Regions from separate parts of the Streptomyces sp. NPDC020747 genome, predicted to be linked through region 2. Evidence: riboswitches for the same ligand, from Rfam matches in the RefSeq annotation. Region 2 holds a riboswitch; the other holds the start of a gene.
The links. A riboswitch is a leader RNA that binds a small molecule or an ion and turns the genes downstream of it on or off. The one in region 2 is predicted to bind cyclic di-AMP.
Positions count from the first base shown of each region.

Region 1: it holds a riboswitch for cyclic di-AMP, as region 2 does, so the genes downstream of both, ACH4YP_RS05250 (transglycosylase family protein) here and ACH4YP_RS01895 (C40 family peptidase) in region 2, are expected to answer to the same signal.

Region 1 is NZ_JBIRTJ010000002.1:26,893-30,094, forward strand. Features, by position in the region: gene ACH4YP_RS05240 (cytochrome P450) at 1-188, shown strand, start outside; gene ACH4YP_RS05245 (transglycosylase family protein) at 400-1,362, shown strand; cyclic di-AMP (ydaO/yuaA leader) riboswitch at 1,588-1,758, shown strand; gene ACH4YP_RS05250 (transglycosylase family protein) at 1,763-2,479, shown strand; gene eno (phosphopyruvate hydratase) at 2,923-3,202, shown strand, end outside.
Region 2 is NZ_JBIRTJ010000001.1:466,026-469,227, reverse strand. Features, by position in the region: gene ACH4YP_RS01900 (glycosyl hydrolase family 95 catalytic domain-containing protein) at 1-870, shown strand, start outside; cyclic di-AMP (ydaO/yuaA leader) riboswitch at 1,090-1,262, shown strand; gene ACH4YP_RS01895 (C40 family peptidase) at 1,358-2,836, shown strand; gene ACH4YP_RS01890 (acyl-CoA dehydrogenase family protein) at 2,957-3,202, opposite strand, start outside.

The sequences.
Region 1 (3,202 bases), on a different contig from region 2:
ACTGCCTCGGCGCACCACTGGCCCGGCTGGAGGGCCAGACCGCGCTGGCCACGCTTCTCACCCGGCTCCCCGACCTGCAACTCGTGGGCGATTCCGCCGATTTGCGGTGGCGTGGGGGTCTCATCATGAGGGGATTGCGCACGCTTCCGGTGGAGTTCGCCCCTTCGGTGAAGGTGCGTACGGACTAGCGGCTGACTAGCAGACGGGGTCGACGGAACATGAGACTCCGTCAACTTTGTGATCTTCACGTGATCTGCGCTGCATCGACTTGTGACAAGAGTTCGACTGCCTATACGTTCACCCATCAATGCGACCGGTCCCGCCTGTCGCAGAAGTCACAAGCGCAGTCATCGGCTGTGCGCTGTGCGCAGTCCTTGCTGTCACGCGAAAGGCAACCGCATGCTCTCCGGGAACGGTCGTCACCGTCGCCCCCGTCAGGCTCCGGCTCTCCTCGTCGCGGCGGGCGTGACCGGGTCGGCCATCGCGATTCCTCTGCTCGGCGCGACCGGCGCGAGCGCCGCCAGCGGTACCACCTGGGACGCGGTCGCGGAGTGCGAGAGCGGCGGCTCCTGGAGCGCGAACTCCGGCAACGGGTACTACGGCGGCCTCCAGATGACCCAGGAGACCTGGGAGGACAACGGCGGCCTCGACTACGCGCCGAGCGCCGACCAGGCCAGCCGCTCGCAGCAGATAGCCGTCGCCGAGAAGATCCTCGCGAAGCAGGGCACGAGCGCCTGGGCGACCTGCGGACTCGTCGCGGGCCTGACGCAGAACTCCGACTCGGCCGACGCCGACACGGGAGTCGCGGAGGAATCCTCCACTCCGTTGTCCGGCTTGGGTATGGGGGACAGCGGCAACGGGACGAACTCCGACACGTCTGGTTCATCTGATTCATCCGGTTCGTCCGACTCGCCCAAGTCGTCCACCGGCAGTGGCGACAGCGCGGACTCACAGGATTCCGACAGCTCCTCCGCGGACGCCACCGCGAAGAGTGATGACCCGGACAAGTCGTCCCAGAGCGGCGAGCCTTCGGCCGAGGCGAGCGAGAGCGCCGGCGCGGAAGACAGCGGCTCCGGCCGTCACCGCGGCGGCAGCGCCGACGAAGGCGCCACCGACTCCCGTGCGGACGACTCCGTCGGACGGCATGCCTCGCGCAGCGACAGCGAGTCGCGCGTCGCCGCCGAGGGCTCGTACGCCGTCCGTTCCGGAGACAGTCTCTGGGGGATCGCCGACTCCCTTGGCGTCAAGGGCGGATGGCGGGCGCTCTACGCCGAGAACAAGGAAGCCGTCGGCGACGACCCGGACTTCATCATCCCCGGTCAGAGCCTCGACGTGGAAGGCCTGCAGACGGCGGACAAGTAGCGGTCCGCGCGGTGTGCCATGTGGTCATCAAGGCGTCGAATCGGGCTAAAAACAGCGGCAGTTCGCGCTGAATGTCCGATTTGGCGAAAGTGAGACATGGATCTCAAGACCTTGATCGTCTTTGAAATTCGGCGGATCGCGTGTCTACGGTCGTGACCGCTCGCCACTGGTGAGCCCCGACGGTCGCAACGCCGAATCCTGCCAACGGCCGTACGGGAACAGTCGTCGCGTCAAGCGCCGTAGGCAGGAGCGGGGGACCCAAGGTAAGTGCCGGACCCGGTCGTCGAGGCCAGGTACGGCTTGGGGTTAAGCCGCGTGACAGCAGTGTCACGTGGCCGGGCAACTCACTCGGCCCGAACCCGACAGCTCACCTCGCAGGCGTCGGTGAGGGGATCACTTCATGCTGTTTTCCGGCAAGGGCAAGCACCGCCGCCCGTCCAAGGCCACCCGTATCGCCACGCTCGCCGGTGTCACCACCGCGGCCGTCGCCGTCCCGCTGATGGGCGCCACGGGAGCCTCCGCCGCCACCGCTTCCGAGTGGGACGCCGTCGCCCAGTGCGAGTCCGGCGGCAACTGGTCGATCAACACCGGCAACGGCTACTACGGCGGCCTGCAGTTCTCGGCCTCCACCTGGGCCGCGTACGGCGGCTCGGCGTACGCCTCCACGGCCAACCAGGCCTCCAAGTCCCAGCAGATAGCCGTCGCTGAGAAGGTCCTCGCGGGCCAGGGCAAGGGCGCCTGGCCGAGCTGTGGCGTGGGCCTGTCCGGCGCCTCGACCGGTGGCGCCCCGGCTCCCTCGGGCTCCGGCTCCTCGAACTCGGGCAACTCCGGCCAGAGCACCTCGCAGTCTCAGCAGCAGCAGAGCACCAAGTCCTCCGAGGAGCGCGCCTCGCGTTCCCAGGAGCGCTCGACCGCGAAGAAGACCGTCGAGACCCCGACCGGCAAGAAGGTCGAGAAGGGCGACGGCGAGTACAAGGTCGTCAAGGGTGACACCCTCAGCGAGATCGCCGAGAAGGAGAACGTCAAGGGCGGCTGGCAGAAGCTGTACAAGCTGAACGACGACATCGTCGACGACGCCGACTTCATCTTCCCGGGCCAGCAGCTGCACCTCAGCTGACCCCCGTCGGCCGCGACCCCCACTTCGATCGCCCGGACGACATGTCCAGGCCGAGGCCCTGGCCGCTCAGCCTCGGCCGGATCTCCGGTCCATATTCGAATCGCGGCTGAACCACAGCGCCCTCACATCCGTGTCCCCCATAGTGGAGGCCTCGTGAGGGCACCCCCCCGTCCCCCACGGGCTCCCCGCTCCGGTGCGTGTTCCCCCGTACGCACCGGGGCGGGGCTTTTTTCGTTCCCGCGCTCCCCTTGTACTTCCCGCGCGCCTCCCTCTCGCTTTGTTCCGTTCGGAAACAATTTACTCTCGGTTCTGTCCATGAGGCGGTCGAGGGCTGGCCGAACCGCGGCAGCCGGTTAGGCTCATGCTGCGGGGCCACCACAGGTCGCGCCCAACCGGGCCTTCGGCCCGGAACAGCTTGCGTCACATCCCAGAAGGAGATGCTCGTGCCGTCCATCGACGTCGTCGTAGCCCGGGAAATCCTCGACTCGCGAGGCAACCCCACCGTCGAGGTCGAGGTCGGCCTCGACGACGGCAGCACGGGTCGTGCCGCCGTTCCGTCCGGCGCCTCCACCGGTGCCTTCGAGGCTGTTGAGCTCCGTGACGGAGACCCCAACCGTTACCTCGGCAAGGGTGTCGAGAAGGCCGTCCTCGCCGTCATCGAGCAGCTCGGCCCGGAGCTCGTCGGCTACGACGCCACCGAGCAGCGCCTCATCGACCAGGCGA
Region 2 (3,202 bases):
ACCCAGGGCGCGTTCCTCGTCAGCGCCGTCCGCCGCGGCGGCACCACCCGCTGGGTCCGCGTACGCAGTCTCGCGGGGGAACCGTGCCGCGTACGCCACTCCCTGCGCGGGCGGCTCACGGTCTCCGGGGTCGGCGGCCCCGCACCGGCCTGGCGCGACCTCGGCGACGGCGTCGTCGAACTGGACCTGGCACGGGACGCGGAGGCGGTCATCCACCCGGCCGGCTCACGGCCCGACCTGAGGATCGCCCCGGTGAAGGTGACCGTGCCCGCCGACCCGTGGGGACTGCCGGAACCGCCGCAGAGCGGAACCGTCACCCAGCTCGATCTCACCGGGCACTTCGACAACGACGGCATCACCACCGAGATGTACTACGGCGACGGGGACTTCGACGGCACCGGCCGTACGTACCCCATGGCCCAACTCCCGCAGACCGGGCAGACGACGGACAACGGGATCGCCTTCCTCTTCACCAACGGCAGTGAGGGGACGAACAACAACCTCGTGGCGGGCGGGCAGGAGATCGCCGTCCCGCCGGGCGCGCGACGTGCGTTCGCGAAGCTGCACGTGCTCGGCGCGGGCGACACGGCGGCCGTGACCGTCCCCGCGGTGGTCCGGTACGCCGACGGAACGAGCGAGGCCGCGCCGATCCCGCTCACCAACTGGCTGGCGTCCGGCCCCGAGTACGGCGAGACCGAGGCGGTGATCACGGGTCAGATCCACACGCGCACCGGGCCGTCGGCCACCAAGGCGGCCGTCTTCCATCAGATGATCGAACTCGACGCGAGCAGGCAGTTCACCGCGATCACACTGACCGCGCCCCCCGGGGCGGCCAGGGCCCATGTCTTCGCCCTCTCGCTGGAGGAGTGACAGGAGTAGCGGGGGCGGTGGGAGCAGTTGGAGTAGCCGGGACGGTCAGAGGTGGCGAACCATGAGAAGTCGCCGAAGTCCGGCGATATCTCGACCCGGTACGACGAAGGTCACAGTTATATATCGGACACTTCGCTCTTCAATCTTCACATGAGGTGCACATGTTGGCTAAGTTGACGGACAGGACGCACGACTCCCTCCGGTGAACCTCGCCGGGTCGCGCGGCCTCCGCCGAATCCGGTGGCCCTCGCGGCGACCGGAACCGGGGACCCAACCGAACTTTGGGGTGAATCGGCCCAACCGCCCGACAGGGCAAGGGCCGTAGGGCATACCTTCCGGATTCCTCGCCCGAACCCGACAGCTAACTCGGTAGGCGGAGCACGGAAGGAGTACGGCTCCCATCGCGCCGGAACGAACCCCGCGCCCCGGAGGCAGCAACCTCCCGGGCATACCCCGGCCCGCCCTCGCGACGGCGGCCGCCACCTCGGTGGACCTCTACTCCTCGGCCGGCGGCTCCTCGCCCGCGAGAGGGGACGACGGGCCCAGTCGCGAAGAGGTCCAGCAGCGGATCAGCAGCCTGTACGACCAGGCGGAGACCGTCAGCGGGAACTACAACGCGACCCGGGCCATGAGTTCGGGGCGCCCGCGCGAGCGTATGACGCCCGGGCCCGACACCGGACGTGGCCGCGCCGACGCCGTCGCCGCCCCTGCCCCCGCTCTGAACGACCGCGCCAAGCAATGGTTCGACGTGGGACGTTCGCAACTGGGGCCCCTCATCCCCGCCGTGCTGCCGCCCGACAGGATGCCGGACCGCGGCCAGAGCGGCCAGACCGGAACCCGGCCCAGGAGCCCCGGTGACCGTCCGGCCGACCGGTCGCCCGACCGTGCGCTGGAAGCGGCGGGCAAACCCCTCCTGGAGCTGACGGCCGGACCAGGCGCCGCGACAGCCGCCCGACCCGTGGCGGAGTTGACGGCCGGTCCCATCGCCGCGCTGCCGGCCGCGCCGCGGTCGCGTCAGGACGCCACCGAGGTTCTGCCCGCGATCCCCTCCGCGCCGGCCGCCGATCCGCGGCAGTCGCTGAAGACGTCCAAGCAGCGGAACCAGAGCAAGCTCGCGAAGGCCCGCGAACTGCTCTCCGCGCACATCGCCCGGCGGAGCGCGCCGGTGGCGGCCATCGAACCTCCGTCGGCGGAGACCGCCTGGGGTACCGGCGAGGCACAGGGCTACCGCCAGCCCGAGGCCGAGTGGTGGCAGCCCCAGCCCCAAGCGCAGCAGCCGCAGCCGGCCGGTTTCGGCACGCAGCTGTCCGTCGACGCCCTGGGCGGCCCCGACTTGACGTTCGGCATGGACCTGCCCACCGCTCCGGCTCCGTCGATTGCTCCGGCTCCGGCTCCGTCATTCGGCATGGATCTGCCCATGGGCCCGGACCTGTCCTTCGGTATGGCTCCGCCCATCGACGCCCGTACGCCGATGGGCACGGGCCTGCCGATCGGTTCGGACGGTGCCGCGAACCCGGGATACGGCGCCGCGAACCCGGCTTATGGGGCTGCGAGTCCGGGTTACGGCGCTGCGACCCCCGGCTACGGCGGATCGACCCCGGCATACGGCGGCAAGGCGGCGACAGCGGTCGACTTCGCCCGTGCGCAGATCGGCAAGCCCTTTGTGTGGGGAGCGATGGGGCCGGGCTCGTACGACTGCTCCAGCCTCACCCAGGCGGCCTGGAAGGCGGCGGGGGTCACACTCCCGCGTACCGTGCACGATCAGGCGGTCGCCGGCATGGCGGTCCCGCTCTCCGACATCCGTCTCGGCGACCTGATCCTCTTCCACGGGCACGTTGGCCATGTCGGCATCTACAGCGGCAACGGCATGATGGTCCACGCGCCGAGCCCGGGGGCGGTCATCCGCGAGGAGTCGATCCACTGGGCCGGGGAACCGGCGATCCACAGTGTGATCCGGCCTGCCTGACCCCGTGTCACCGCACGCCTGACCCGTCGTCCTGCGCTCGCCGCGGCGTCACCGCCGAGCGCAGGACTGCAGGGCCGAGGGCGTCGCGTGACGACGAAGGCTCCGGCCGTCGTGGTCCGCTCAACGGAAGGCCGCCTGGCCCGTCAGCGCCTGGCCGATCATGAGGGTGTGCATCTCGACGGTGCCCTCGTAGGTGAGGATCGACTCCAGGTTGTTGGCGTGCCGCATGACCGGGTACTCCAGCGAAATGCCGTTCGCGCCGAGGACGGTACGGGCGGTCCGGCAGATCTCCAGCGCGTTGCGGGTGTTGTTGAGCTTGCCGAAGCTGACCTGCTCGGGGCGCAGCCCGCGGTCGTCCTTGATCCG